One region of the Methylobacterium sp. V23 genome, then DNA from elsewhere that is predicted to be linked to it. Evidence: predicted binding sites of a transcription regulator. Region 1 holds the regulator's gene; the other holds the start of a gene.
The links. Region 1 encodes LexA, which represses DNA repair genes until DNA is damaged. Its sites were predicted from a motif close to TGTTCNNNNTGTGTTCNG; they were not measured.
Positions count from the first base shown of each region.

Region 2: CRT23_RS06715 (DUF3072 domain-containing protein) is a predicted target of LexA. The motif match lies at 3,590-3,607, and genes of this name have one in related genera.

Region 1 is NZ_PDHT01000017.1:18,800-34,263, reverse strand. Features, by position in the region: tRNA gene CRT23_RS16680 (tRNA-Ala) at 1-56, opposite strand, end outside; tRNA gene CRT23_RS16675 (tRNA-Ala) at 302-377, opposite strand; gene CRT23_RS16670 (TIGR02300 family protein) at 543-935, opposite strand; gene aroA (3-phosphoshikimate 1-carboxyvinyltransferase) at 1,192-2,541, shown strand; gene cmk ((d)CMP kinase) at 2,547-3,179, shown strand; gene gltA (citrate synthase) at 3,268-4,557, opposite strand; gene gltX (glutamate--tRNA ligase) at 4,807-6,228, opposite strand; gene CRT23_RS16645 (ComEC/Rec2 family competence protein) at 6,396-8,681, shown strand; gene lexA (transcriptional repressor LexA) at 8,675-9,427, opposite strand; gene CRT23_RS16635 (DUF937 domain-containing protein) at 9,664-10,443, opposite strand; gene sfsA (DNA/RNA nuclease SfsA) at 10,607-11,314, shown strand; gene CRT23_RS16625 (FkbM family methyltransferase) at 11,347-12,177, opposite strand; gene CRT23_RS16620 (outer membrane beta-barrel protein) at 12,528-13,784, shown strand; gene CRT23_RS16615 (alpha/beta hydrolase) at 13,937-14,701, shown strand; gene CRT23_RS16610 (ABC transporter permease) at 14,719-15,464, opposite strand, start outside.
Region 2 is NZ_PDHT01000005.1:209-15,672, forward strand. Features, by position in the region: gene CRT23_RS06700 (CsbD family protein) at 99-602, opposite strand; gene CRT23_RS06705 (helix-turn-helix transcriptional regulator) at 881-2,338, opposite strand; gene CRT23_RS06710 (Flp family type IVb pilin) at 2,855-3,088, opposite strand; gene CRT23_RS06715 (DUF3072 domain-containing protein) at 3,286-3,576, opposite strand; gene CRT23_RS06720 (MarR family transcriptional regulator) at 3,871-4,380, shown strand; gene CRT23_RS06725 (response regulator) at 4,380-5,102, shown strand; gene CRT23_RS06730 (ATP-binding protein) at 5,173-6,498, shown strand; gene CRT23_RS06735 (hypothetical protein) at 6,631-6,825, shown strand; gene CRT23_RS06740 (efflux RND transporter permease subunit) at 6,910-10,053, opposite strand; gene CRT23_RS06745 (efflux RND transporter periplasmic adaptor subunit) at 10,066-11,373, opposite strand; gene CRT23_RS28390 (hypothetical protein) at 11,502-11,675, shown strand; gene CRT23_RS06750 (Crp/Fnr family transcriptional regulator) at 12,004-12,789, opposite strand; gene CRT23_RS06755 (Crp/Fnr family transcriptional regulator) at 13,216-13,926, shown strand; gene CRT23_RS06760 (sigma-70 family RNA polymerase sigma factor) at 14,338-15,084, shown strand; gene mgtE (magnesium transporter) at 15,091-15,464, opposite strand, start outside.

The DNA.
Region 1 (15,464 bases):
GAACCGATGACCTCTTCCATGCCATGGAAGCGCTCTCCCAGCTGAGCTAAGGCCCCACTCTCAACACCCGGGTTCTGGATCCCCCGAGGTGGTCGTCCGCACCGGAGAGGCCTAAGCCGCACCGGCGATGGCGGTGGCATACTGGGATCGGGCCGCCGCCTCAACCCCTATTTCGCGGCCCCGGCGATTTCCTCACCGATCGTGAGGCGTTCGCCATACAGGGGCCAAATGCACGAAACCGCGCGACGCGGATGCATCGAGCGGCGGCGGCAATGCGCGGGATCGTCGTCTGAGAGAGAGTTGGTGGAGCCTAACGGGATCGAACCGATGACCTCTTCCATGCCATGGAAGCGCTCTCCCAGCTGAGCTAAGGCCCCACTCTCAACACACCGGACATCTGGAAATCCCGGGGTGGTCTTCGTCGGCGGGCGCGTCGCCCGCCGCCGATAGCGGTCATGTACTGGGGCTTGTCCGCAGCCTCAACCCCCTTTGTGCCCCGCCGGCAAACTTTTTTGACGGCGGGCGGAGGCGGCGCTCGCGCGTCAGCTTTCCTCGTCGTTCTCGATATCGCCGTCGATCAGGTCGGCCACGTCGTCGTCACCGGTGTCCTCTTCCTCGAGGAAGGTGTCATCCGTATCGTCGTTGCTGTCGCCGTCGACGTCCTCGGTCGTCGTATCCGCGTCATCCTCGGCGGCTTCGACCTCGTCGAGGGACACGATCTCCGGACCGCCCTTCTCGGCGTCCGTATCCTCGTCGTCATCCGCCGGAACGGCGCTGGCACGGGCCGCGAGGGCCGGGGCGGCGCGGCTCGACGCTGCCGCGACCTGATAGATCGTTCCGCATTTCGGGCAGGTCGGCGGATCGTTGTCGAGGTCGTAGAACTTGGCGCCGCAGCTCATGCATTGACGCTTCAAGCCGAGTTCCGGTCTGGCCACGGGCGAACCTCTAGTACGTGCGATCTTTTGGGAGAGGCGCCCCGTTAGTCGCGTGGGACGCTCCTGTCAAATTCTCTTGCGGATTGCGTAGGTTCTGCGCCCGTATTCGGCCGTCCACGAGCGTTTTCGGGGCCGGACCGTCCGGGATGCACGCCCATCGGATGACGGCAGCGGCGACGCATGTTAACCGGCGCCATGATCGGCGCGCCTGCCCAGCCCGCAGGCGCTCCTGCGCCCAGCCGAAAAGTCGACGCCCGTGTCCCATGATTCCCCGCCACACCCCCTGACCGCTCATGCGGGCCTGCCCCTCCAGGGCAGCCTGCGGCCTCCGGGGGACAAGTCCATCTCGCACCGCGCGATGATTCTCGGATTGCTCAGCATCGGCGAGACCAATGTCGAGGGCCTACTCGAGGGCGATGATGTCCTGCGCACCGCGGCCGCCGCCAAGGCCCTCGGGGCCGACGTGGAGCGGGTGGGCGAGGGGCGCTGGCGCCTGCGCGGCGTCGGGATCGGCGGTCTCAGCGATCCCGAGGATGTGCTCGATTTCGGCAATGCCGGAACCGGCTCGCGCCTGATGATGGGCGTCGTCGGCGGCCAGCCCGTCACCGCGACCTTCGATGGCGATGCCTCCCTGCGCAAGCGGCCGATGCGCCGCATCCTGGATCCGCTGGTGCGGATGGGGACCGAGGTGGTGAGCGAGGAGGCGGGGGGCCGCGTGCCCCTGACCCTGCGCGGCCCCCGCGAGGCGATCCCCATCACCTACGAGACGCCCGTGGCCTCGGCGCAGATCAAGTCGGCGGTGCTGCTGGCCGCCCTAAACGCTCCGGGGACCACGACGGTGATCGAGGCGGCGGCCACCCGCGACCACACCGAGCGGATGCTGCGCCTGTTCGGCGCCGAGGTCACGGTGACGCCGCACGGCCCCGACGGACACGGGCGGACGATCACGCTCACGGGACAGCCCACACTGCGGGGCACCAAGGTGGTCGTGCCGGCCGATCCCTCGTCGGCGGCCTTCCCCCTGGTCGCGGCGCTGATCGTCCCGGGCTCCGAGGTGACGCTGGAAGGCGTCATGATGAACCCCCTGCGGATCGGCCTCATCACCACCCTGATCGAGATGGGCGCCGAGATCGAGCGCCTGCGCGAGCGGGAGGAGGGCGGTGAGACCGTCGCCGACCTGCGCGTGCGGGCAAGCCGCCTCAAGGGCGTCGACGTCCCCCCGGAACGCGCGCCGGCGATGATCGACGAGTACCCGGTGCTCGCCGTGGCGGCCGCCTTCGCGGAGGGCACCACGCGGATGCGCGGCCTGCACGAACTGCGGGTGAAGGAATCCGACCGTCTCGCGGCGGTGGCGGACGGCCTCAGCGCCAACGGCGTCGCCTACGTCGTCGAGGGGGACGATCTCGTGGTCCACGGCACCGGCGAACCGGCACGGGGCGGCGGCACGGTGGCAACCCATCTCGATCACCGGATCGCCATGGCGTTCCTGGTGATGGGCCTCGCCACCCGGGAGCCGGTCACGGTCGATGACGGCGCGATGATCGCCACGAGCTTCCCGAGCTTCCTGCCGACGATGCAGGACCTCGGCGGCCGGATCGAGGGCTGAGCGCGATGCCGATGGTGATCGCGATCGACGGCCCCGCCGCCTCGGGCAAGGGCACACTCGCCAAGCGCCTGGCCGCCCATTACGGCCTTCCGCACCTCGATACCGGCCTGCTCTACCGGGCGGTCGCCCTGACGGTGATCGATTCGGGGCGCAGCCTCGACGATCATCAGGCCGCGGCGCGGGCCGCCTCCAGCCTGATCGCGGACCGGCTCGCCGATCCGCGCCTGCGCGAGCGCGCCATGGGCGAGGCAGCCTCGCGCATCTCGGCGGTTCCCGCCGTGCGGGCCGCGCTCCTGGCGTGGCAGCAGCGCTTTGCCGGCGACGCCAGCGGCGCGGTGCTGGATGGACGCGATATCGGGACCGTGGTCTGCCCCAACGCCCAGGTGAAGCTCTTCATCACGGCCGCTCCCGAGGAACGCGCCCGGCGCCGGCACCTCGAATTGCTGCGCCGCGGGGAAGCCGCGAGCCTGGGAGCCATTCTCGACGATATCGTCGCGCGCGACGCACGGGATGCGCAGCGTTCCACGGCGCCCCTGAAGGCGGCGACCGATGCCGTCATTCTCGACACCACGGACCTCGATGCCGACGCGGCCTTCGCGGCCGCCCGCGCCATCGTCGATCGTGCCCGCCCGCATTAGGGCGGTCCGGGTCGCGGTTCGCCCCGGCCTCGCCGTTCGGTGGCAACCAACGCCTCGCCGGAGCCTGTCCGGCGAGACGTGACGTCGATCAGGCGCGCTGATCGATCGGGGTGTATTCGCGCTTGTCGGGTCCGATGTAGAGCTGACGCGGCCGGCCGATCTTCTGCGACGGGTCCTCGATCATCTCGGCCCACTGGGCGATCCAGCCGGTGGTGCGGGCCAGGGCGAACAGCACCGTGAACATCGATGTCGGGAAGCCCATCGCCTTCAGGGTGATGCCCGAGTAGAAATCGATGTTTGGATACAGCTTCTTCTCGATGAAGTAGTCGTCCTTGAGGGCGATCTGCTCCAGCTGCACCGCGACCTCGAGCAGCGGGTCATCCTTGATCCCGAGCTGGCCCAGCACCTCGTGGGTGGTCTTCTGCATGATGCGCGCGCGCGGATCGTAGTTCTTGTAGACGCGGTGGCCGAAACCCATCAGGCGGAAGGGATCGTTCTTGTCCTTGGCCTTGGCCACGTACTTGGCCACGTTCTCCGGGTGCCCGATCTCCTCGAGCATCTTCAGGGCCGCTTCGTTGGCGCCACCATGGGCGGGTCCCCAGAGGCAGGCGATGCCGGCCGCGATGCAGGCGAAGGGATTGGCACCCGAGGAGCCCGCGAGACGCACGGTCGAGGTCGAGGCGTTCTGCTCGTGATCGGCGTGCAGGATGAAGATCCGGTCCAACGCGCGCGCGAAGATCGGATTGACCTTGAACTCCTCGCACGGAACCGCGAAGCACATCCGCAAGAAATTGGAGGTGTAGTCGAGGTCGTTCTTCGGATACACGAAGGGCTGACCAATCGAATACTTGTAGGCCATCGCGGCCAGGGTGGGCATCTTGGCGATCATCCGCATCGACGCGACCATGCGCTGCTGGTCGTCCGAGATGTCGGTCGAGTCGTGATAGAAGGCCGAGAGGGCACCGACGCAGGCGACCATGATCGCCATCGGGTGCGCGTCGCGGCGAAACCCCTGGAAGAACCGGTTCATCTGATCATGCACCATGGTGTGGCGCGTGATGCGGTAGTCGAAATCCGCCTTCTGGGACGGGGTCGGCAGCTCGCCGAACAGCATCAGGTAGCAGGTTTCGAGGAAGTCGCCGTGCTCGGCGATCTGTTCGATGGGGTAGCCCCGATAGAGGAGAATGCCCGCATCGCCGTCGATGTAGGTGATCTTCGACTCGCAGGAGGCGGTAGAGGTGAAGCCGGGATCGAAGGTGAACTTGCCCGTCTTCGCGTAGAGCTTGCCGATATCGATCACGTCCGGCCCGATGGTGCCGGTCTTGATCGGAAGTTCGACGTGGTTGTCGCCCACGGTGATCGTGCTGGAGGCGCTCATGGAGACCTGGACCCTTTCGTGGCAGCGGGGCGGCGTCGGCCCGCGTGGCGATGCAATCGACCACCCGGGTCCGGGGTGCAAAGGCAGCGCATGCTGCACTTGCTCACACGAGCATGGGGGTAGCGGATCGGCGGACCGTCATCAACCGACGGCCCGGCTCACCTCGACGTCGAAGCGAGATCCGGGCCGATTTGTCATTCTTCCCCTCCAAACGCCAAAACGAACCGCCCCATGGGTGCCGTGCGCGTGTCAGTCGACCTGGTCGCGCAACCGGCCGAGACATTCCTCCCGGCCGAGCACGGCCATGACGTCGAAGACCGGCGGCGAGGTCGCCCGGCCGGTGAGCGCCGCCCGGAGAGGCTGCGCGATCTGGCCGAGCTTCAGGCCATTCGCCTCGGCAAACTGCCGGACCGCGCCCTCGGTGGCGGCGGCGGTCCAGTCGGGCAACGCCGCGAGGGCCGGCAAGAGGGCGGCCAGGCGCGTCCGGGCCTCGTCACCGAGCAAGCCCTTGGCTTTCTCGTCGGGCACCAGGGGTCGGGCCGCGGTGAGATAGTACGCGCTGTCCAGCAGCTCGACGAGGGTCTTGGCCCGCTCCTTCAGGCCCGGCATCGCGGCGGTGAGGGTCTCGCGCAGGGCCGGGCTCATGGGCACCGCGATCCCCCGGGCCGGACCAAGCGCCGGCAACACGTCGTCGATGGCCGCGACGAGGTCCGCATCGGCCGCGCCGCGGATGTAGAGGCCGTTGAGGTTCTCCAGCTTGGCGAAGTCGAAGCGCGCCGGCGATCGCCCGATGGCCTTCAGGTCGAAGGCGGCGATCATCTCCTCGGTGGAGAACACCTCCTGGTCCCCGTGGCTCCAGCCCAGGCGTACGAGGTAGTTGCGCAGGGCGCTCGGCAGGTAGCCGAGGTCGCGGTAGGCGTCGACGCCGAGGGCGCCATGGCGCTTCGACAGCTTGGCGCCGTCGGCGCCGTGGATCAGCGGGATATGCGCCATGGCGGGCGCCTCCCAGCCGAGGGCATCGTAGATCTGGCGCTGGCGCGCCGCGTTGGTGAGGTGGTCGTCGCCGCGGATCACCTGGGTGACACCCATGTCGTGGTCGTCCACCACGACGGCGAGCATGTAGGTCGGGTTGCCGTCCGAACGCAGCAGGACGAGGTCGTCGAGATCCTTGTTCTGCCAGACGACCCGTCCCTGGACGCCATCCTCCACCACGGTCTCGCCGCTGGTCGGCGCGCGCAGGCGAATCACGGGCTTCACGCCGGCGGGCGCCTCGGACGGGTCGCGGTCGCGCCAGCGGCCGTCGTAGCGCAGGGGACGCCCCTCCGCCCGTGCGGCCTCGCGCATCGCCGTTAGTTCCTCGGGCGTCGCGTAGCAGCGATAGGCGTTCCCGGAGGCCAGCAGGCCCTCGGCGGCTTCGCGGTGACGGGCGGCACGGGCGTATTGGTAGATGACATCGCCGTCCCAATCGAGCCCGAGCCAGCGCATGCCGTCCAGGATCGCGTCGATGGCGCCCTGCGTCGAGCGCTCACGATCGGTGTCCTCGATGCGCAGCAGCATGCGGCCGCCGAAACGGCGGGCATAGAGCCAGTTGAACAGGGCCGTGCGAGCCCCGCCGATGTGGAGGTAGCCCGTTGGCGAGGGCGCGAAACGCGTGACGACGGCTGACGACATCAATCTGGACTTGAATGGCTCGTGATACGGGCGAGAAGCGGATCGACCGGCCCGGAACCGCGCGTGTAGCATGCGCGCGGGCACGCGTTAAGAAATCGTCCTGTTCCTAAGATTGCAGGGCGTCTCGCCCGCTTTCGGTCCGGGACGCACGCCCGGAGGTTTTCGCGATGGCGCAGGCGCGTGCGGCGGCGGCGATGGGGCGCATCACGCGCCACCTCGCGGCGCGTCGACCGGGCGCCGGGCTGATCCTGGACTGGTTCCGCGCGGGCTGGCGCCGGGAGATCGAGCAGCGTCGGCTGTTCCCCTGGCTCGCCGTCGCGTTCGGAGGCGGCATCCTTGTGTACTTTCTCGGGACGCAGGGGACACCGTCGCTCCTGGCGCCCCTCGCAGCCGCAGCGCTGCTCGCCGCGACGACGCCGTTCCTCGTCGCGCGCCCGTTCGGTCTGGCCCTGGTGCTCGCCGCGATGGCCGCGCTCCTCGGCTTCGCCGCCGCCGCGGCGCGGGTCCGCTGGGTCGACGGGCCGATCCTCGCCCGCACCACGATCGGTCCGCTGGTGGGCACCATCGAAGGCTTGGACGAGCGGGAGCAGGGGGCACGCCTGATCATCCGCGTCGAGAGTTTCGGCACTCTCGGCGCCCAGGTCCGCCCGGTCCGGGTGCGCGTGTCCTATCGCAAGGCGAACACCCTGAAGCCGGGCGACCGCATCGCCGCGACCGCACGCCTGCTTCCGCCGCCGGAGGCCGCCCGCCCCGGAGGCTACGACTTCGCCCGGGATGCCTTCTTCCGTGAGATCGGCGCGGTGGGCTCCCTCGTCGGCAAGGTCGCGTTGCGGCCGTCAGCCGAGCCGGCGGACTGGCAGGTTCGCCTCGCTGCGGCCGTGGATGCGGCCCGAAACGCCCTGACGCGCCGTATCACCGACGCCAACGGAGGCCAAGCCGGGGCGGTGGCCGCGGCCCTGGTGACGGGCAAGCGCGGCCTGATCAGCCCGGAGACCAACGACATCCTCCGCGCCGCCGGCATCTACCACGTCGTGTCGATCTCGGGCCTCCACATGGTCCTGGCGGCCGGCGTGGTGTTCTGGCTGGTGCGGGCACTCCTGGCCGTCGTTCCGTTCGCGGCCTTGCACTGGCCGATCAAGAAGATCGCCGCTGCCGTCGCCATGGTGGGCGTCACGGCCTACTGCGTCTTCTCCGGCTGGGACATCGCCGCCGAGCGTTCGCTGATCATGACCCTCGTGATGCTCGGCGCGATCCTGGTCGACCGCCCGGCGCTCAGCATGCGCAACCTGGCCATCGCCGCCCTGATCGCCCTGGCCCGCGAGCCGGACGGCCTCCTCGGCCCGAGCTTCCAGATGTCGTTCGGGGCGGTCGCCGGCCTGATCGCCTGCGCGCCGCTGATCGCGGGACGCGCGCTGCAGCGCGATGGGGCCGGCCCGCTCCCCCGGATCTTCGCCCTGGTGACCACCGCGGTCATCGGCACCCTGGCGACGACCCTCGTGGCCCAGATCGCCACCGCGCCCTTCGCCACCTATCACTTTCAGACGGTGCAGCCCTTCGGGCTGGTGGGCAATGCGCTCACCCTGCCGCTGGTCTCCCTGGCGGTGATGCCGTCGGCGGTTCTCGGGATCCTGGCCTATCCGTTCGCACTGGATCAGCCGGTCTGGTGGGCGATGGGCCTCGCGGTGCGGGGGATGCTCGCCATCTCCACCTGGATTGCGGGCTTCGGACACGCCGTCGTGGTGGTCCCGGCCTTCGGCACGGGCGCCCTCGGCCTTCTGGCAGTGGCCCTGATCGTCCTGACGCTTCCGGCCTCTTCGCTGCGCTGGCTCGGCCTCATCCCGGCAGCGATCGGCCTGGCCTGTGCCGCCGCCCCGGACCGCTACGACATCTACATCGATCGTGAGGGGGCAGGCGCAGCCATCCGCGAGCGCAACGGGCGCCTCGCCACCCTTGGACGGCCGCTCCCCTTCGTGCTGGCGCAATGGCTCAAGGCCGATGGCGACGATCGGAGGGTGCAGGACATCGCGGGGTATCAGGGCTCACGCTGCGATGGCCTGGGTTGTACCCTCACAACGCCGGACGGCCGCGTGCTCGCCTTGATCACCGACAAGCGCGCCCTCGGGGAGGACTGCGCCCGGGCCACGATCTTGATCACCCGGCAATCCGCACCCGCAGGCTGTGCCGCGCCGATCGTCGTCGACCGGGATTTCCTGGGATCGCACGGCGCAACCGCCATCCGCTTCACCTGCGATGGGCCGACCCTCGTCACCGCGAAGCATCCCGGCGACGTCGTGCCATGGCGTGCAACCCCGTCACCGCCGCCGTCGGATCAGACGGGACCACGCCCGCAACCGTCGCCACCGTCGGCGACGGCTCTACCGGCGATCCCCGAGCGCACCGACGATCCGTTGGACCCTGCCGGTGAACAACCGAACGGAGAAATCCTTCAGTAGCGGCGCACGAGGCTGACGAGCCGTCCCTGGATCTGCACCCGATCCGGGCCGAGGACCCGCGTCTCATAGGCCGGGTTCGCCGCTTCCAGGGCGATGGATGAGCCGCGCCGGCGCAGGCGCTTCAGCGTGGCTTCCTCGTCGTCGATGAGCGCCACGATGATGTCGCCCGTATTGGCCGTATCCTGCTTGCGAATCACGACCAGGTCGCCGTCGAGGATGCCGGCATCAACCATCGAATCACCGCGCACTTCCAAGGCGTAATGCTCGCCACCGGCCAGGAAATCGGGTGACATCGTCACCGAATGACTCTGTTCCTGGATGGCCGAGATGGGCGTACCCGCCGCGATCCGACCCATCACCGGGATGGTCACCGCCCGACCGCTCTCGTCGGTGGCTTGCGTGGTCGGCAGGCGGGAGACCGATGCGCCGGCCGGCAGGCCCTTGCCTTTACCGCCTTCGACCACGCTCGGCGTGAAGCGTCGAACCTCGGGGGCCGGTGCGGTGCGCGGGGTACCCGAATTCCCGCCCAGGCTCTCCGGCATCCGGATCACCTCGATCGCCCGCGCCCGGTTGGGCAGCCGGCGCAGAAAGCCGCGCTCCTCGAGGGCCGTGATCAGGCGGTGAATGCCCGACTTCGACTTCAGGTCGAGAGCGTCCTTCATCTCGTCGAACGACGGGGGAACGCCGCTCTCGCGCATCCGGAGCTGGATGAACTGGAGCAGGTCCAGCTGCTTACGCGTCAACATGCAGGGCACTCTTCGTTAGGGCCACGGATCGCGGCGGGTGGCACCAGAAACAAACCACGAACACGTTAAACGTTCCGTAAGTGTTCTGCAAGGGTTCCTGTCTAGAGGCCCCTTGCCCAACGCAATGGCGCGATGGGGATTGTGGAACGCGGTGTTGAGTTCGACAGCAACGCTTCAGGTCAGTCGATTGCCCGCGTCTCCGCGATCGCCTGCGTCTCCGCACATGCCGGCTTCGGCTAGCGCTGCCCGGTGCCTCCTGTCTTGGGCCGATCGCCGGGCCCGTGACCGGCCGTCTCGGTCGGGTCGCGGGGATCGTGCCAGAAGGTATCGAACAGGCGCTGCATCGCGCGGGCGTTCTCCTGTTGTACCTCCAGGCCCGTCTGAAACATCTGCTGCATCAGGTCGAAGGGCGCTTCCGCGGAGGACGTGTCCGGCGCGGCCGGTTCGGGCCGGGACGAGGCCGCGAGCCGCGCTGGGCGCGGCCGGACCTGAGGCGCGGGCGCCGCGGGCTCCGGGGCACTGCCGCCGGATTTCAGGAACACCTGCATCATCTCCGACCAGGCATTGGGCGGGAAGCCGAAAGGGTTCGCCTCCGCGCGCGGCGCCGGCGCTGCGGCGGGCGCCTGGTTGATCATGACGTGGACGATCCCCGCCACCACCATGCCCGCCATGATCGGCAGCATCTGCTTCAGGGCCGGCATCGCGACGCCGCTGACGGCGGCGGCCTGTTGCAGAACCGCCTGGCTCAGGTGGGGCGAGCCGAAGAGTTGCTGGACCAGCATGTCCATCTGCGGCGTGGCGCTCGACGCCTTCGACGCGGCAGGCCCAACGAGGTTGAAGAGATGCGCGAAGCCGGTCGGATCCTGGGCGACGTTCCGCTGCAGCCCCATCGTCAAGGCCGGGAGCAGGGCTTGCATCGCGCGCAGGCTCTGCTCCGGCGACAAGCCGAACTGCCGTCCGAAACCCTGCGCGCTGGCGCCCCCCTGCGCCTGAAGGAGATCGAACACATTGAACATGGCGGCCTCGCGGACGGACAACGGCTTTCCCGGTCATCGACCCGGGCGCGCCCCGCGAAGTCTGTCGCATCCGGTCAGCACTGACCAGCCCGGGCGCCTCACCACGGCCTGATTCCCCGCCGACGGGAGCCTGCATCAACCTGTTTCTCAACCCGGACCTGCGATGCGCTTCCCTTCGCCCCTGATCGAGGCGCGCCTGGTGCGGCGCTACAAGCGCTTTCTCGCCGATCTTCAGCTTGCCGATGGATCCCTGATCACGGCCCATTGTCCCAATCCGGGGGCGATGCTGGGACTTGCCGTGCCGGGCGCGCGCGCCCTGCTGTCCGACGTCCGCAGCCCGACGCGCAAGCTGCCCTTCTCATGGGAATTGGTGGAGGCGGACCTGCCCGGCGGCCGGCAATGGGTCGGGATCAACACGATGCGGCCGAACGCCCTGGTGGCGGAGGCCTTCGCCGCCGGCGGCCTGCCGTCCCTCGCCGGCTACACGAACCTTCGCCCCGAAGTCCGCTACGCCCAGGCCAGCCGCGTCGATTTCCTCGCCACGGGGGAGGGGGTGCCCCCCTGCCATGTCGAGGTGAAGAACTGCCACCTGATGCGCCGGCCCGGCCTTGCGGAATTCCCGGATTGCGTCGCCGCCCGCAGCGCCCGTCACATGATGGACCTCGCGGCCGTCGTCGAGGCCGGGGGACGGGCCATGGTCATCATCGTGGTGCAGATGTGGGCGGATCGCTTCGACGCCGCCCGGGACCTCGATCCCGCCTTCGACCGGGCGCTCCAGACGGCTCGGGCCGCCGGCGTCGTGGTGCACGCCCATCGCTGCCGCATCGACCCTGCCGGGATCACCGTGGCGGATGCCATTCCGGTGCTCTAGGGCGCGCCTCCTGGGAGGACCGATCGGACCCCTCAGTCGGCCCGCTCGAAGATCAGGTTGAGGCGGGTCCGGGCGATCCGGTGATAGCCGTGCTGCTCGAGCAAGGCGGGCAGGTCGATCTGCCACTGGTCGGTGCCGTTCTCGACGATCAGCAGTCGCGGGTGGAGGCTTGCGGGCGCGGCGCGCAGGAAGGGTTCGAGGATCAGGTCCTCCGCGCCCTCGACATCGAGCTTCATCGCGTCGATGCGGGTGATGCCCTCTCCGCGAGCGAGATCGAGCAGGGGCACGGCGGGCACGCGGATCTGCGCGCCCTCGTTCGTCCCGACGATCTTCAAGCTGGATTCGCCTCGGTTGCGAGGGTCGACGAACAGGGTGAGCTCGCCGGCCTTGTCGGCGACCGCGCAGGCCACCGCCTTGACCGTCCCGAACGGGTTCTGACCGATGTTGTAGGTCAGGCGGTCGAACACGTCCGGCTGCGGCTCGACGGCGAGGATGCGGGCGCGCGGCCCCGCGAAGGCCGCCACGAACAGCGCGTAGGCGCCGATATTCGCGCCGATATCCAGGAAGGTGCAGCCGGGCTGCAGCTTCGCCCGGAGGAGTTCGCGCTCCTCCGGATCGAAGAACTGCGGCGTGAAGAGCACCTTCTTCTCGCAGTTGTTGTTGTAGGGGTAGAGCCGCATACGGGCGCCGTAGCGCTCGACGTCGAGGGGCGCACCGCGCAGCAGCCCGATCGCCACCCGGCGCAGGAACAGGGCGACGCGTCGGCCTGCCCAGCTCGCGTACGAGATCCGGCCCGTCTGCCGAGCGATCCGCGCGACGAGGCCAGTGGGAGCGTAGGTGCCGTAGGGCTGCGTGTCTTTCATCGTGCGTGCTGATGCCAGCGCGCGGGCGCGGCGGCAAGCGACGGTCTCGCGGGCGGACGGAAAGGCAGGCGGGATCCCGAGCCGATCCGCGCGGCAGACCCCTCGGGACCATCACCGTGGATCGCAGATGCGATCGACCCGTCATGGCGCTGGGGAAGCTGGCGCAAATCTTCGCCGCCGTGTTTGGTGCTCAGACCTGTTCCATTGTGGCAACACCACGACTGAAACCCAGTCCGCGCGACCTAGTTTGCCCGAAAAATAGGCGTCTGCACAAAGGATAGCTTTGCCGTAACAGGGAACCTTTGAGAACGTCGCCCTAACGCAGATTCTCTCGCAGAGTTCCCATCGCCATGCACCGCTCGCTCCTCGCCCTTTCGGCCGTCCTGATGTCATCGGTCTGCGCCTTTGCGGCCGACATGCCGGCGAAGGTGCTCGCGGTTCCCGCCCCGCCCGCGCCGTGCAAGGCCGAGATCACCTTCCCGGCCTATGGCGGTGTCATCAAGCAGAACCCGAACCCGTCCTGCCTGACGCTCGGCGCCTTCGGCGACATCTATGTCGGCGGTGCGGTGACGGGCTACTTCTACACCCAGCCCAACCAGTACACGTTCTCCCCCGCTCCGCTGCCGAGTGATCGGGCCGGACGCGTGGACGTCTCGAACCTGATGGGCTTCATCCAGAAGGCCGACGGTCCGTTCCAGTTCTACGCCGCCTTCGGCGCCTACTCGATCCCCGGCCTCGGCCTGCCGATCTACGGTACGTTCGACCAGACGGATCTGCTGTATTCCCCCGCGCCGATCGTGTTCGGCAAGTACGTGATCAACGACAACTGGTCGATCCAGGGCGGCCGGATGCCAACCCTCATCGGCTCCGAACTGCCCTTCACCTTCCAGAACCTGAACATCTCGCGCGGCCTTCTCTTCGGCCAGGAGAACGTGATCAACCAGGGCGTGCAGGTGAACTACTCGGATGGTCCGTGGGCCGCCTCGTTCGCCGCGACCGATGGCTTCTATTCCGGCGAGATCAACTGGGTCACGGGTGCGATCACCTACAAGATCGACGCCGCCAACACGGTGGGCATCAACGGCGGCACGCATTTCTCCAGCTACACCAACTTCGACTTCGCCGACCCGTTCGGTCGTCGCGGCCTTCGCTTCCAGTACGCCACGCCGGTCTCGCTGCAGAACAGCAGCATCATCAGCGCCAACTACACCTACGCGGACGGTCCGTGGATCGTGACGCCGTACGTCCAGTACACCAACGTGGAGCAGAACGCCGTCCTTGGTCTCGCCGGGGCCGAAACCATCGGCGGCGCCCTCCTCGCCAGCTACGCCTTCACGGACAACTTCGCTCTCGCGGGCCGCGTCGAGTACATCAGCCAGAGCGGCAATCGCAACAATCCGTTCGGCCAGACCTCGGTGCTCTACGGCGCCGGCAGCTCGGCCTTCTCCTTCACGGTCACCCCGACCTTCACCTTCGATCGCTACTTCGTCCGCGGCGAGTTCTCGACCGTGCAGCTCTACGACGTCACGCCCGGCCTCGGCTTCGGCCGCAGCGGCCTGAAGACTTCGCAGGAGCGCTACATGCTGGAGACCGGCATCACCTTCTGATCCGATCGAAACGATCCGGTTCGACGAAACGCGGCGGCAGGGCACCCTGCCGCCGCTTTCATTTGCGGCCTGCCGTCACCGGGGGGCTTCCGTCCGCACGCGCAGCGGTTCAAGGAGGCGGAACCATGCCCCGACCGATAAGGCCCGAGACCATGCAGAGCTTCGATTCCGACAGTGTTTCCCTCGCCTATATCGACGTCCCGGCCGTCGGCGGGTCGGGCGACCCGGTTCTGCTGATCCACGGCTTCGCCTCGAATCATGCGGTGAACTGGGTCAACACGCTCTGGGTCCGGACCCTGACCCAGGCCGGCTACCGCACGATCGCGCTCGACAACCGGGGACATGGCGAGAGCCAGAAGCTCTATGACCCGGAGCTCTATGGCGCGGATCTGATGGCCCAGGATGCGCGGCGCCTGCTCGACCATCTCGAAATCCCCAAGGCCGACATTATGGGCTACTCGATGGGCGCGCGCATCGCCGCCTTCCTCGCCCTCGATGCGCCGGAGCGCGTCCGCTCGCTGCTGCTCGGCGGCCTCGGCCTGCACCTCGTGGAGGGCAAGGGCCTGCCGGACGGGATCGCCGAGGCCCTGGAAGCGGAGCCCGGCGCACCGGCCCCGAATCCGACGGCCGCCGCGTTCCGGACCTTTGCCGAGCAGACGAGGAGCGACCTGCGGGCCTTGGCCGCCTGTATGCGCGGTTCGCGCCAGGCCCTGTCGCGCGCCGAAGTTGCCGAGATCAGAGCACCGACCCTGGTGACGACCGGCACCCTCGACACCGTCTCGGGCTCAGGTCCGGCGCTGGCGACCCTGTTCCCGAACGGCACGGCCCTCGAGCTGCAGAACCGCGACCACAGCACGGCGGTGGGCGACCGCACGCATCGGACCGGTGTCCTCGACTTCCTGGCCAAGCGCCCCTGAGGGCGCAACCCTGCGCCTCAGCTCTTCAGGCGGTAGCCGGTCCGGAAGATCCAAGTCACGCCGGCGAGACACAGGACCAGGAACACCAACGCCATGGTGAGGCTGATTCCGACGCCGACATCCGAGGTGCCGAAGAAGGCCCAGCGAAAGCCGCTGATCAGGTAGACCACCGGGTTGGCGAGGCTCACCGCACGCCAGAACGGCGGCAGCATCTCGATGGCGTAGAAGCTGCCGCCGAGGAAGGTCAGCGGCGTCACGATGAGAAGGGGCACGAGCTGCAGCTTCTCGAAACCGTCGGCCCAAAGGCCGATCAGGAAGCCGAACAGGCTGAAGGTGACCGCCGTCAGCAGCAGGAAGAGCACCATCACGAAGGGATGCTCGATCCGCAGGGGCACGAACAGGGCGGCGGTGGCCAGGATGATCAGACCGATGAGGATCGACTTCGAAGCGGCCGCGCCGACATAGCCGAGCACGATCTCGAGGGGTGAGACCGGAGCGGACAGAATCTCGTAGATCGTGCCGGCGAAGCGCGGAAAGTAGATGCCGAACGAGGCATTGGCGATGCTCTGCGTCAGGAGCGAGAGCATCATCAGCCCGGGCACGATGAAGGCGCCGTAGGCGACCCCGTCCACCGAGGCGACCCGGGAGCCGATGGCCGCCCCGAAGACCACGAAGTAGAGGGAGGTGGCGATGACCGGCGCCACGATGCTCTGGAGCGCCGTGCGCCAAAAGCGTGCCATCTCGAAGCCGTAGATGGCGCGGA
Region 2 (15,464 bases), on a different contig from region 1:
GGGGCGGAAGGGTCGGTCGGGGGGCGTTCCCGGGTCCGACCGCGCCGTCCCGGCGCGGTCGGACCGATCCATCGCGGTGTCGGGGCGCGGTGCCGCGGTCAGTCGCGGCCGTGGATGAGCAGGCCGAGGCCGTAGCCGAGGAGGCCGGCCACGAGCAGCGCGGCCACGGGGTGCTCGGCGACCTGATGGCTCACCTCGCGCCCCCCCTGGCGCAGGGAGCGGCCGCCGTTCTCGTAGGCGTCCCCGGCCCGGTCGTAGGCCTCGCGGCCGGCGCCGCGCACGGCGCGCTCGGCCCGGTCGTAGGTGTCGCCGGCCGCCCCCTGGGCCCGGCGGGCCCGGTCCTCGACATCGTCCGACCCGATCAGGTTGCCCACGGTGTCGCGGACCTTGCCGCCGATCTCGCGGGCGGTGTCGGCCACGTGCTCGGCAGCGTCGCGCACGCCGTCCTTGGCCTGGCCGTACAGGTTCTCCGCAGCGCCCTGCGCCTCGCGGGCACGGCCCTCGAGCGCGTCCCGCTTCGAGCCGGTGAGGTCGCCCACCGTGCCCTGAACCTTGCCGCCAAGCTCCTTGGCAGTCCCCGTGATGCGATCCGTGTCGACCATGATCATTGTCCTTGTTGTGCGCGCTTCGTGACGCATGGGTGTGTGTCGGTGAGAGCGACTGGGAACGCCGCCGCCAATCTCCCTGGCCCCAGAACCGGATTGCTGGTGGGCCATTGCGAGCCCGAGCCGGGCTCCCGGTCGGCCTGTCGCCGATCCGCTGCGGATCGGTGAGGGCCGAGGTCTCGGCGGTGGAGCCCTCAGCCCCCTTGCCTGATTGGGGAGATGGCCCTTCTCACCAACGTATCAATAGTTAGAACATACCGGTAAACTGGGTTTTTTTACCCGGACGATGCCGTCGGGAATCCGTTGTTGCGCCCCCAGACAATGGCCTCGGACCGCTTGTGCACGTCGAGCTTCCGATAGAGGGCCGCCGCGTGGTTGCGCACCGTGTTCTTGGACAGGTTCAGCCGTTTGGCGATGACCTCGTCCGAGAGCCCGGCACAGATCAGGTCCAGGATCTGGCGCTCGCGCACCGTCATGTTGGGTGAGACCGCATCCTGATGGCCGGCACCGGGTTGGCGCAGATGAGCGAGCTTCTCGATCAGTCCGCGGCTGAACCAGGAGGTGTCGGCCATCACGGCCTCGATCGCCTCGAACAATTCGCGCTCGGTTCGCTTGCGCTCGGTGATGTCCTGCAGAACCAGGAGGACGAAGACCTCCGCGCCGATCTCGACCCGCTCCGCCGAGACCAGGCAATCGAGGCTGCTCCCATCCTCGTGGTGCAGACAGACCTCCAGGCCGAGGACGTAGCCGGTGCGCGCCAGGGCTGTCTCGAACCGGTCCCGCTGGGGCTCCGAGACCCAGAGGTCGAGGTCGCCCGGCGTGCGGCCGGTGACCGTCTCCGGGCCGAAGCCGAAGACGCGGGTGAAGGCCTCGTTCACGCCGGTGATCGTCAGACTCTTGGCGCGGGCCAGAAGGGTCGGCACAGGGGTCAGGCGGAACGCCTTGGCGAAGCGCTCCTCGCTCTGACGCAGCGCGGTCTCGGCCTTCCGGCGCAGTTCGAGGTCGGCGAAGGTGAAGAGCATGCAGGGCTCGTCGCCGAGTTCCATCGGCTGCCCGGCCACGATGACGAAGCGGGTGCCGCCATCGGGCAGGTCGAGGCAGGCCTCCATCTGCGGAATGGTGCCGCCCTCGTTGAGCCGGGAGATCGCCAGATCTCGGTTGCGGGCGTTGGCCAGCACGTCGACCTCGTAGACGCTGCGGCCGATGACGGCGTCGCGGGTGTACCCGGTCATCTCCAGGAAGCCGAGGTTGACCTTGACGAAGCGCAGGTCGGCGAGCCGGCAGATCACGGCGGGTGCGGGATTGGCGTTGAAGGTGGCCTCGAAGCGCGCTTCGGCTTCGAACTGGTCGGAGACGTCCTTCAGGATGAGGGCGAGGCAACTCGGCTGGCCCTCGCGATCGGTCGCAACCAAGCTGCGCAACGAGTGCACGTAGTCGGCATCGGGACGGTCGGTGCGCGTGACCTCGACGATGACGTCGTGGAAGCGTTCGCCGGAGACTACCCGCTCCATCGGATACTGGTTCGGCGCATGGTTGTTGCGGTAACGCAGCGCGAAGCGCTCACGGTAGGCATCGACCGTTCCGCCGAGTTCCTCCAGGTTCTCGGCGCCGTGCATGGCCAGCGCCGCCGCGTTGGCGTAGGCGATGGTCTGGTCAGGCTCCACCAGGATCACGCCCTCGCTCAGTCCGGCAACGATCTGCTGGAGTTCATGCCTGTCGACGCCGAGTGTCACCGGGACTTCCATCCACTCCGATCAAGTCCGGCCGTAACCTGCCTGCGCGAAGGCCGGTTCCGACCGGGTCCAGCGAATGTCTGGTATATCCGGATCATTGACGTGAACGTGATCGATCATCTGCCGCGAGCGTAGCCGTAAGCCACCTCAAGAAGTGGGTCGGGTTGGTGCCGGTCGGGGTGTCGCCCGGTGGTTGGACCGACCGGAGCTGCCGGTCGCCGCGTGGCGTGTCGGCGCAGTTCGATGACAGAGAAGGCGCAATGGCGGTCCCGGGAAAGTGGGCCCGGTACGGCATGCTGCTCACCTGAAGGCCGTGCAGCGCGGGGAGCGTTCGCTCTCCTGACCTGCGGAGCGCTCGCGATCTCTACAGCGGTGGGGTTCCGGTCCTGCGTCCGACCTTGGGACTGCAATTGGGGTCGCTTGGCGCGCGAAGTGCTTGGCCTTCCGACTTACGAGGGAGTAAGTCGAATCCGCTGGATGGTTCCCCAGATGCGCGGTCTGCTCGCAGATCCGATCTCAGGATGACCGGGTCAGGGCGGCACCGATGTAATTGTACATGGCATTCGTCTGATCGGCGAAGAACCGCATCGCGGTCACGATCGCCAAGAAGACCAGGGCCATGATCAAGCCGTATTCGAGGGCCGTCGAGCCGGACGTATCCTTGCAGAAGCGGCGGGTCAGGATCTGAAGATCGTGCCGCGTCGAAAATTTCCGCCGAACCCTGGCATGTTCGAGATCCAGTTCGGTCATGGCCCCAGGATATCTCTCGCGGACGTCGATCGTCGGGAACGCTACGCGAGTTTCCTTGCGGAGGACTTAAACGGATCGTCGAAGTCCAAGGCACGCCGAAACCGTCAGGCTGGACGTAGCAAACCCCGGCCCGACGGTTCCCTTCGTCTCAAATCTTGGAAACCGCCAGAATATCGTGGCGGCTTCCGACGCGGCGGTCAGGCCTTGCCCGATTCCTTGCGCAGGGCGTCGATCCGCTGGGATGCCTCGGCCTTATCGAGCTCCGGATCGAACGCCTCGGGATCCTTCGCCTCTTCGGACAAGGTCTTGAGGTAGGAAGCCTGCGCGCCGGTCATCGGCTCGCCGCCGGTGGTCCATTCGCTCGGATCCTTGATCTGGTTCGAGACGTCCTTCGGATCGGTCTTGGGGTTCTCGTCCGCCTTGGAGGTCTGGGACTTGGAAGTTTCCGACTTGGAGGTCTGGGACTTGCTCGCCTGGGTACCGGCCATGTTGGAATCCTTTGGTTCACGAAATGTTCTAGTGAACGCGGGGCCTGGGAGCCGGTTCCTGGGCCTGCGCCGGCAAAAGCCGGTCGTCCCGTGGTCAAATGTCTCAAGGGTCGGCGAGGCCTGGAGACGAAGGCGAAGGCGATCCCGGTGATCACCCGAGTCGGGCGGGGAAACAGGGCACGCGATGCCGTCACCCGTCAGCGAAGGCGCAGGCTTGACGGGTCGCGTCGGGGCTGGAACATGTCAACATCGCTGACGTAAATCGAGGTCTCCCGAGACGTGACTGCCCACGCGATGCGAGATGCCGACGCCGAGGCGCCGCGGCCGTCCTCCGGCTCCGGCGACGACCTCATCGAGCTCCTGTTCTTCGCCTACCGGGATTTCGTCGGGGACCCCGACCGTATCCTGGCCCAGTACGGGTTCGGCCGGGCCCACCACCGGGTGCTGCACTTCGTCGACCGCTATCCAGGTCTCACGATCGCCGAACTCCTGGATATCCTGCGCATCACCAAGCAGAGCCTCAACCGGGTGCTGAAGGATTTGATCGAGCAGGGCTACATCGCGCAGAAGACCGGCACCAGCGACCGGCGCCAGCGGCTGTTGTTCTGCACCGCGGCCGGGGCGGACCTCGCCGGCGACCTCATGCGGGTCCAGAGCCGGCGGGTGGCCCGCGCTCTCGCCGCGTCGGAGCGCGGCGGCGAGGCCCCCCTCTCCGCCGAGAGCTTTCTCTTCGGCATGATCGAGCCGGATGCGCGCGCGGCCGTGCAGCGCCTGATGTCCCGGCGCGCCCGGAAGGCCGCCTGATGGCCACGCCCGGGACGCGCCCGACCGCCGAGCTTCCCGACCACGCGCCGCACATCCTGGTGGTCGATGACGATCGGCGGGTGCGGGAGCTGTTGTCCCGCTTCCTCTACGAGCAGGGCTTTCGCGTCACCGCCGCCGGAAACGTGCCGGAGGCGCGTACCAAGGCGCAGTGCTTCGTCTTCGATGCCCTCGTGCTCGACGTGATGATGCCGGGCGAGAGCGGCTTCGATTACGCCCGCGAGGTCCGCCAGACCTCGCGCGTGCCGATCCTGATGCTGACCGCCCGTTCGAACCCCAACGACCGGGTCATGGGCCTGGAGATCGGCGCCGACGACTACCTGCCGAAGCCCTTCGAGCCGCGCGAGCTGATCCTGCGCCTGTCGAACATCATCAAGCGGCGCGACGAGGCCGGCGGGCGCGCGCAGAGCCACGACACCGTGACCTTCGGCCCCTTCGCCTACCGGATCGACCGCGGTGAATTGCGCCGCGAGGACGAGCTGATCCGGATTACCGAGCGCGAGCGCGAGATCCTCACCATCCTGGCCCAGGCCGCCGGCGGCAACGTGGAGCGCGAGGCCCTGGCCGGGAGCGGCGGCCTCGCCGCCGAGCGCAGCATCGACGTGCAGATCAACCGCCTGCGCCGCAAGACCGAGGTCGATCCGGCCAATCCCCTGTTCCTGCAGACGGTGCGGGGCGTCGGTTACCGCCTCGCGGTCGATTGAGCCCATGGCCGCCACCGGCCTCCTCCAGCGCACGGCGACCCGCCTCGCCGCCCTGCCCCGGCCCGGGCGGATGTGGCGGATCGTCAGCCGCGCCATCGGCGACGTCCTGCCCAAGGGCCTCTATGCGCGATCGCTGATCATCATCATCGCGCCGGTGGTGCTGCTCCAGTCGGTGATCGCCTACACCTTCATGGAGCGCCACTGGCAGCTCGTGACGCGCCGCCTGTCCTCCGCCGTCACCGCCGACGTCGCCGCGCTGATCGACATCTACGAGAGCTACCCGCAGGACAAGGATTCCGAGACCCTGACCCGGATCGCCAACGACCGGCTCAACCTCGACGTCGACATCCTGAAGGGGGCTAAGCTCCCCCCGGCCGGTCCGCGGCCGTTCTTCTCGATCCTGGACGAGGCCCTGTCCGAGGAGATCCGACGCCAGATCCGCCGGCCCTACTGGATCGACACCGTCGGCCGCTCCAGCCTGATCGAGATCCGGGTCGCGATTCCCGATGGCGTCATGCGCGTCACCGCGCGGCGCAGCATGGCCTACGCCTCGAACTCGCACATCTTCCTGCTCTGGATGAGCGGCTCGTCGCTGGTGCTCCTCGGCGTCGCGATCCTGTTCCTGCGCAACCAGATCAAGCCGATCCTGCGGCTGGCCGCCGTGGCCGAGAGCTTCGGCAAGGGCCGGGAGATCGAGTTCCGGCCCCGCGGGGCTCGCGAGGTGCGCCAGGCCGGCCATGCCTTCATCGAGATGAAGCGGCGCATCGAGCGGGCGATGGAGCAGCGCACGACGATGCTCAACGGGGTCAGCCACGACCTGCGCACCATCATCACGCGATTCAAGCTCTCCCTCGCCCTGGTCGAGCAGACGCCCGAGGTCGAGGACCTGCAACGCGACGTCGACGAGATGAGCCGGATGCTGGAGGCCTACCTCGCCTTCGCCCGCGGTGATTCGGGCGAGGTGGCGGTGCCCACCGACATGCGCGCGCTCCTGGAGGACCTGCGCACCGACGTCGAGCGCCTCGGGGCCCACGTGGAGGCGGTGGAGCTCGAGGACCGTCCGCAGCTGACCCTGCGGCCCGACGCCATGCGGCGCTGCCTCTTCAACCTCGCGGCGAATGCGGCCCGCTACGGCGAGACCGTCGCGATCACGGGCCGGCGCGAGGCCAGGGCCTTCCTGGTCTCCATCGACGACGACGGCCCGGGCATCCCGCTCGACCAGCGCGAGGAGGTGTTCAAGCCCTTCGTACGCCTCGACGATGCGCGCCAGGATGCGGGCGGCTCCGGCCTGGGGCTCTCCATCGCCCGCGACATCGCCCGCGCCCATGGTGGCGATGTCAGCCTGCACGACAGCCCGCTCGGGGGCCTGCGCGCCACGGTGCGGATCCCCGCCTGATCCGGGCTCATCGACCGCAGGAAAGCGTAGCCGATCCAGCTTGGCGCCGGGTGCGGGGCGATGCTATGAGGGGCGCAGCAAACGCCACAGGGACCGGTAAGCCGGGTCCGACAGAGGTTGAGAGACCCGCCCATGAACAGCCCGCTGACCCCCCTCCTGATCCTGCTGCTGCTGCCGATCACCGCCATCTGCGCCGTGCTCTACACGGATGCGGGCATCGAGCCGACGCTGTTCTACGCCACCGTCAAGACCTTCGCGGTACTCTTCATCGTCGCCGGCGGGCTCTGCTTCGCCGCGAGCCGCCTGGCCGCCCGCAGCGAGGGCTGAGCTTCCCCGCGAGTGCGAGAGCGCTGACGAAAAGGCCCGGACCGGAAGGTCCGGGCCTTTTCGTTTCGCACCCCTGCCGCCGGACTACTCGGCGGCGATGCGCGGGGGCAGGATCGGCTTCGCGTCGTTGGCTGAATGGGTCGGCGGCAGCGCGAACGCCCCCTCCGTCGGTTCGTCCACGCGTCCGACGAAGCGACCGAAGACCCGCACGAAGAGGCGCGACAGGTCGTCGACCAGGACGAAGATCGCCGGCACGAAGACCAGCGACAGGCCGGTGGAGACGATCAGGCCGCCGATCACCGCGATGGCCATGGGCGCGCGGAACTCGCCGCCGATGCCGAGCGCCATGGCCGAGGGCACCATGCCGGCCGCCATGGCGATGGTCGTCATCACGATGGGGCGGGCGCGCTTGCGACCGGCATCGATGATCGCGGTGGCGCGGTCGACGCCGCGGGCCATCTCCTCCACGGCGAAGTCCACCAGCATGATGGCGTTCTTGGTCACCACGCCCATCAGCATCAGGATGCCGATCACCACCGGCATCGAGATCGGCTTGTTGAAGATCAGGAGGCCGAGAATCGCGCCGCCGATGGAGAGCGGCAGCGAGAACAGGATGGTCAGCGGCTGCAGGAAATTCCCGAACAGCAGCACCAGCACGCCGAACACCATCATCAGGCCGGCACCCATGGCGAGGGCGAAGCCCTCGAAGACCTCCCCCATCACCTCGGCGTCGCCCGTCTGGCGGATCGTGACCCCGGGCGGGAGGTCTTTGGCGGTGGGCAGGGCGAGGACGGCGCTGATCAGGGCACCCAGCGCGTCCGAGCCCTCCATGTCGGCCTCCAGGGCGACGCGGATGGCCCGGTCGTAGCGGTCGATGGCGGTCGGGCCGCGGCCGAGGGTGAGATCGGCCACCGTGGAGAGCGGCACCGCCGCGCCGCCCTTGACCGGAACCTTGAGGGTCTCGATCTGCGAGAGGTCGCCGCGCAGGCGCTCGGGCAGCTGCACCCGGATCGGCACCTGTCGATCGATGGTGTTGAACTTGGCCAGATTCGCCCCGATGTCGCCGATCGTGCCGACCCGGACGGTCTCGGCGATGAGGTCGGTCGTGACGCCGAGATCGGCCGCGACCCCGGCCTTCGGGCGGATGCGGATCTCGGTGCGGTCCAGGGGGGCCGTCGAGAGCACGTTGACGAGGTGCGGCACGCCCGCGGCTTCGCGCTGGAGCTTGGCCGCGGTCTCCGCCACCACGGTCTTGTCGGGGCCGGACACGATCAGCGTGACGTCGCGCTGGCCGCCTTCGCGCAGGGCCCAGAAGCGGATGTCGGGCACGTCGTGCAAGAGTGCCCGGATGGCGATGTCCACCTGCTTCTGGGTGCGATGGCGGGTGTTCTTCGGCGTCAGATTGATGGTGAAGGTCGCGAGCCGGACCTCCTTCTTCGCGGGCAGCTGGCGGCCGCCGTCAACGAAGACGCTGCGCACCTCCGGGAGGGCGCGGATGCGCTCCACGAGAGCGTCCGTCACCTGCGTGGTATCGGCGAGGCGGGCCCCCGGCGGCAATTCGACCACGAAGATCGTGCGGGCGGCGTCCTCCGCGGGAAGAAAGCCCGCCGGCAGCAGGCCCGTGGACAGGATCGACCCGGCGAAGCAGACGAGCCCGAGCACCAGGGTGATGAACTTGTGGCGCACCGACCAGGCGACCACGCGGGTGTAGCCCCGCATCACCGGGCCCTCGCGGGTGTGATCGGGGCCGTGATCGCGCAGGAAATAGGCGGCGAGCAGGGGCGTGATCAGGCGCGCCACCAGGAGCGACATGAACACCGCCGCCGCGATGGTGAGACCGAACTGCTTGAAGTACTGCCCGGCAATGCCGCTCATGAAGGAGACGGGGGCGAAGATCGCCATGATCGTCGCCGTGATGGCGATGACGGCGAGCCCGATCTCGTCGGCGGCCTCCAGGGCGGCGCGGTAGGGGGATTTCCCCATGCGCATGTGCCGGACGATGTTCTCGATCTCCACGATGGCATCGTCGACGAGGATGCCGGTGACCAGCGTGATCGCCAGCAGGCTGACGGCGTTCAGGGAGAAGCCGAGGCTGCTCATCACCCAGAAGGTCGGCAGCACCGAGAGCGGCAGGGCGATCGAGGCGATCAGGGTCGCACGCCAGTCGCGCAGGAACAGGAAGACCACGACCACCGCAAGGGTCGCGCCCTCGACCAGGCTCAGCATCGCCGAGTGGTAGTTGCCCACCGTGTTGGTGACGGAGGTGTCGATGAGGTCGAAGCGGACGCCGGGATGGCGGCCGCCGAGTTCCGCGATGCGCTTGGCGACGCCGACGGCGACCTCCGCGTCGCTGGCACCCGTGGAGCGCGAGATCGCGAAGGCCACCACGGGCTCGCCGTTGAAGCGCGCGAAGGTGCGCGGCTCCTCCGAGCCGTCCACCAGCGTGGCGAGCTCGTCGAGGCGGACCTTGCGCCCGCCCGGCACGACGATCGAGGTCTCCGCCAGGGTGTCGAGGCTCGCCGCCCCGGCCAGGGTCCGGATGGATTGCTCCTGTCCGCCGAGCTCGCCGCGTCCGCCCGCCATGTCGGCGGCGGTCAGGCGCAGCTGCCGGTTCACGTCGGCGGCCGTGATCCCGAGTGCCAGCAGGCGGTCGGGCTTCAGGGTCACGCGAACCTCGCGGGCGACGCCGCCGAGGCGCTCGACCCCCCCGACGCCCTTCACGCTCTGCACCTGCCGGGCGATGACGTCGTCGATGAGCCAGGACAGGTCCTCCGGCGTCATCGCGGGCGCCGAGGCGCCGTAAATCATGATCGGCAGGCCCGCGATCTCGACGCGGTTGATGATCGGTTCCTCGATGGTGCGGGGCAGGTTCACCCGGACCTTCGAGATGGCATCCTTGACGTCGTTGACCGCCCGGTCGCTGTTCACCTCCAGGCGGAACTCGATCGTGGTGCTGGAGACGCCTTCGGAAATCGTCGAGATGACGTGCTTGACGCCCTTCACCCCCGCCACCGCATCCTCGACGACCTTGGTCACCTGGGTCTGCAGCTCCGAGGGCGCGGCCCCGGATTGCAAGACCTGGACGGAGACGATGGGGATGTCGATGTTCGGAAAACGCGTGATCGGCAGCGCACGGAAGCTGACCAGTCCGAGGACCACCAGCACCAGGAAGAGGACGAGGGAGGGGATCGGCTTCCGGATCGCCCAGGCCGAGATGTTCAGGCGCATGGGATCGTCCGATCAGCGGGGGGCGGCATCGGCCGCCGAAGGCGTCGCGGCATCGGCCGCCTTGATGGGCGGAACCACGGGTCGGACGCGATCGCCGTCGCGCAGGAAGCTGCTGGCACGGGCCACCACCACCTCGTCCGCCTTGACGCCGGCACGCACCTCCAGGACGCCGTCGGCGGCGAGGCCGGGCACGATCCGGCGAGCCTCGACGCGGTCGCCGGCGACGATGAAGACGCTCGCGCCGCCATCGGCGCCGTAGAGCACCGCCGACAGGGGCACGGCGACGCCGGTGCGGCGTGCGACTTCGACCTTGCCGCGGGCGAAGGCGCCGATGCGCAGGCCCGGATCGGGGTCGAGGCCGATGCGGATGCGCCCGAGGCGCGTCGTGCGGTCGATCTCCGGATCGATGCGCCGCACCCGTCCCTTCAGGGTCCGTCCTTCGTCCCAGTCCAGGCGGGCCGGATCGCCGACGTGCAGTCGCGGCATCCAGACTTCCGGCACCTCACCCTCGAGTTCGATCTCGCCGCGGGCGATCATGCGGAACATCGGCTCGCCGATTGCGGTCGCGGTGGCGCCCACGCGGGCGGTCCGCCGGCTGACGATCCCGGCTTCGGGAGCACGGATCTCGGTTCGGGCGCGCCGCAACGCGATTTCCGCGCCCTGAGCCCGCGCGGTGGCGAGATCGGCCTCGGCGAGCTGCAATCCGCCGCGGGCGGCCGCGAGCCGGCCCTCGTTGCCCTGAGCGGCGGAGACGCGCTGCTCCAGGATCACGGCCGTGGCGTTGCCGGTGCGGATCAGGCTGCGGGTGCGCTCAAGGGCAAGGTTCGCCTCGACCTGGGCCGCCTCGGCCTGCACGATCTGACTTCGGGCCTGGATGATGGCTGCCTGCGCCTTGGCGATGGTGGCGGCATTGGCCGCTTCCTGGGTCAGGATCATCTCGAGGGAGAGCCGCGCCAGAGGCTGGCCGCGCGTGACCTGGGCGCCCTCCTCCACGAGAAGTTCGGTGATGCGCAGGCCCTCGATCTCGGGTGCCACCAGGATCTCGTCGCGGGGGACGAGTGTGCCGGTCACTACGGCGAATTCCACGACTTGGCGAGCGACCGCCGAGGCCACCGTCACGGCCGGTGCCAGGGCGGCCGGATCCGGAACCGCCGCCGGCTCCGCCGCGCGCGCGATTGGGCCGAGCGCGGCGGCGCCGGCCAGCACCGCGAGGGCGAAACGGAACCGTTGTCCGGACGGCGCAGGCCGAGGGGGTCGCATGACAGGGCGCTCGACGAGGACGGAAAGCGTGCCCATGCGGAGCGAGACCGGCGATTTCATGGCGCATCTCCGCGGCGACGTGGCAGTCGCGGTTAAATCGCCCCCACTGGGTCCAAGACGTTGCAACTTTTTGCCGGTCGTCACGTTAGAGCAACTATAGACCTTTCCCGGTTGAGGGTTAACGAACCATGAGCATTTTCGAGGTCCGTCAGCAGTCGAACGGCGCCGTTCTCTGGACCGGCAGCGCGCTCGACGAAGTCTCCGCCCTCGATGCGATGGCGCGCGAGGCCGGCTACATCGATTTCCAGGCTCTTCCCGAGGAGATCCGCGCGGCCCACCCGGTGGCCCGTCCGATCGTCTAGAGCTTGCCTTTGCCCCTCCGCTGAGGGGTCGGAAAAAGCAAAGAACCCACCCGTCCGACCGGACAGGTGGGTTTTTTGTTGGCGTATTCTTCGGACTGCGCGGTGAAGCGTCGTTACCCATGGGAGGTCGGCTCGCTTCGGATGCCGACTGGCTGCACCGGTCGCGGCCGCGGGCGCGCGGCGATCGGCACAGCCTGGAAATCCTTGGGGGGCGTAGGCCCTGGGTGAACAGCTCGGAGGGCGCGTCGCTCGGCGGCAGGGTCGAGGTGACACCCCCTGGCGCTGCAGCTGGGAGGATTGTGGCCGCGATCCGTGGCCGGACCGGACCCTAGCGGAGCGCCGTGGAACTCAGCGACAGGTAGCGGGGATCGAAGCCGGCGAGGCTGGTCAGACGCTGGACGTTCCGGATCATCAGAATCCGCGAGCGCAGCTCGATCAGGCCCTGCCGCTTCAGCTCCTGAAGCGTGCGGTTGACGTGGACGGTCGAGAGGCCGGTCGTATCGGCCAGGTCGAGCTGTGACACCGGAAGGTCGTAGCCGTCGCCCCGGGCCAGTCCGACGGCGCGCAGGCGCATCAGCAACTCCAGGAACAGGTGAGCGATCCGCTCGATCGCGGAGCGGGAGCCGAGGTTTACGAGCCACTCGCGCAGCGTCGCATCGTCCACCAGGTTCGCCCGCCGCAGGGTCGTGACCAGTCGGGGCTGCTGGCTGACGAGGTCCCCGAGGGGCACAGGATCCATGCGCGCGATGCGGCAGGCCGAAAGGCTGGCGATCGCATGGTCCCGGCGGTCGAGCAGGCCGATATCGAGGTCGCAGAAATCGCCCGGTACGAGATAGGCGAGGATCTGTCGGGTTCCATCGGCGCGCAGCTTGTAGCGGCAGGCCATGCCTTCGACGAGGACGAAGACGCTGTCGGGACGCTCGCCCTCGCGCGCGATCTCCGTGCGCGGTCCGACGGGATCGACGGGGACGCAGAGGCGCGTCAGGATCTCCCGATCCTCGGCCGACACGGCCCCGAAGCGCTCCAGCTTCCGGATCAGAGGGGCCGTCACAGCGTCGTCATCGCGCAAGGCTAAGCGGCGGGGCAGCTCCGGACCCGCGCCCGACGCACTCATTGCCGATGCTCCGGCGCTCGTCGACGCGCCCGATCCTGAGGTCCTTCGTTCACCCAACCCGTCACGGCGTCCTGCCCCTCCTCCAACCGATTCCGGGCTGCTCCGCCTGCGCGTGGTCCTGCCGAGATGCGACCGCAGGGGCATCGATGGCGAGCCGTCGACTCGCGTACCGCCACCGCAAGACACGCGGCCGGTCGCGATATTCCCCGATCCGCAGCGTTAATAAATCCTAAAAAGCCAGCTCGGACAGGGCTCTGCGCTCTTGGTGTGGTGGCCGACATTCGGGGAATGTCGACTACCCGACAGATCTCCTGTTGGGCTTGCCTTTGTCTCGCATCGTACAGATAGTCGAGAAATCGCTTGTATATATTCCTGAGTATGGGTCCGTGAGAGACTATTTGTGCTCTTGCCCCAAGGGACAGGGCCGTGTCGCTGCTAGAGCAATCTGCCGTTCGTAACCGCTTGCTCAGACGGCTCTCGCCAAGCGATTACCTTTTGCTTCAACCGCATCTGCGCTCGATGCCGACGGAGTTGCGTCAGGGTCTGATCTATCCACATCGCCCGATCCAGGATCTCTACTTCCAGGAGGCCGGCTACGCGTCGATCACGACGTCCGGAACGAGCAAGGTCGAGGTCGGTATCATTGGGCCCGAAGGGGTCGTGGGGGCCGCTCCGGTGCTCCTGGGGAGTGACCGCACGCCCTACGACCACTTCGTCCAGAATGCCGGCGAGATGCTGGCCATCGACGCCGCTGCGCTGCTGGCTGCCACCGAGGAGAGCCTCGCGCTGCGCAACCTGCTGCTGCGGTTCGTCCAGACCCTACTGGTTCAGACGGCGCAGACCGCCTTCGCCAATGCGAGCTACAACATCGAGGTCCGGCTCGCGCGCTGGCTGCTCATGTGCCACGACCGGGTCATCGGCGACGAACTGACGGTCACGCATGACTTCCTGTCATTCATGCTGGGCGTTCAGCGCACCACCGTGACCCTCGCCCTGCAGCTCCTGGAGGGCAACCGCCTGATCAAGGCGCGTCGCGGGCGGATCGGGGTTCTCGACCGCACCGGTCTTCTGGGCGTCGCAGGGGACAGCTACGGCGTGCCCGAGGCCGAGTATCTCCGCCTGATCGAAGGCGCCTGACCCCAGGGCTCGATCCCAGCCGACCCTCGCTGCGACGACATCGCCCGGACGGCCGTGCCGCGTCGGGCCACGGTCGATGGCGCTGTGACGTCGCCATCTCGCGCTCACGCGCCAGTGAACACTCTCTCGCCTGCCGGGTTGAAGGTGTACGCATCATGCGTTCCTCCCTGGACTCGGCTCGCCCGGCAATAGCCGTGGCGGGCTCTTTGCGTATTTCTATAATGTATCTCGACAGAAAAACTTTGTGGTTTTAAGGCTGAATCTAAGCTTGAGCGTACGATTTCGTGCAGAAACCTTTGAATGTCTTCCCATTAACCTGTGTTGATGCGAGTGAGTTCCTCGTTTTGCACACTCTCTCGGACCCACGGGGATGGGGCCCATGCCTCTCCCGGCCGAATGAGAAGATACTGGATGACATCGCAATCTGGATCCGATGCACCGACCCGCCTCGTTCCCGAGAACGCCCCGCCCCTGACGGCGTCGATCCGTCGGACCCTCGGGCAGCACCTGCGCGAGACCTACGCCTCCCTCGATGATGACCAGCCCGACCGCTTCGCTGTCCTGCTCGCACGCCTCGAGGCGGTGCTGGCTGCCCGCGGCGAGACCCTCACGGCGGAGGTCCGGCAAGGGCTCCAGGACCATGCGGCGGGCCTGCGCAAGTACGCCCTCTCCCTGACCCGCGACGCCGCCCGGGCCGACGATCTGGTTCAGGACACGATGCTGCGGGCCTGGATGTACCGCGAGAGCTTCACGCCCGGCACCAACGTGTGCGGCTGGCTGACCATCATCATGCGCAACACGTTCTATTCCGGCCAGCGCAAGCGCGTGCACGAGGTCGAGGACAGCGACGGCAGCTATGCGGCCCAGCTGGTGACCCTGCCGGCCCAGGGCGCCGTCCTCGACCTGGAGGACGTCAACGCCGCCATCGGGCGGCTCTCCACGACCCTGCGCCAGGCCCTGACCCTGGTGGCCATCGACAACATGACCTACGACGAGGCCGCCACGGTGATGGGCTGCAAGATCGGCACGGTGAAGAGCCGGGTCTGGCGGGCCCGCGAAAGCCTCGCCGCCCTCGTCGGCTACTCCGCCAACGAGATCGGGCCGGACCGCCTCGCCACCTCCGTGCTCAGCGACCTGAGCCTCCGGCCCCGGGCCTGAGGCCGCCTACAGCAGCGTTCCGCGCAGGATCAGCATCGCCACCGAGAAGTAGATCACGAGGCCCGTGACGTCGACGAGGGTGGCGACGAATGGGGCCGAGGCCGTGGCGGGGTCGAAGCCGAGGCGCTGCAGCAGGAAGGGCAGCATCGATCCCGTGAGCGAGCCGAAGGTGACGATACCGACGAGGGCCGCTCCCACGGTGGCCGCCACCAGCATCCAGTGCTCGCCGTAATCGTACAGGCCGGTCTTCTGCCAGACCACGATGCGGACGATGCCGATCACCCCGAGAATCATGCCGAGGACGAGCCCTGTGGGCAACTCGCGCAGGGCTACCCGCCACCAGTCGCGCAGGCGCACCTCGTGCAGGGCCAGGGCGCGGA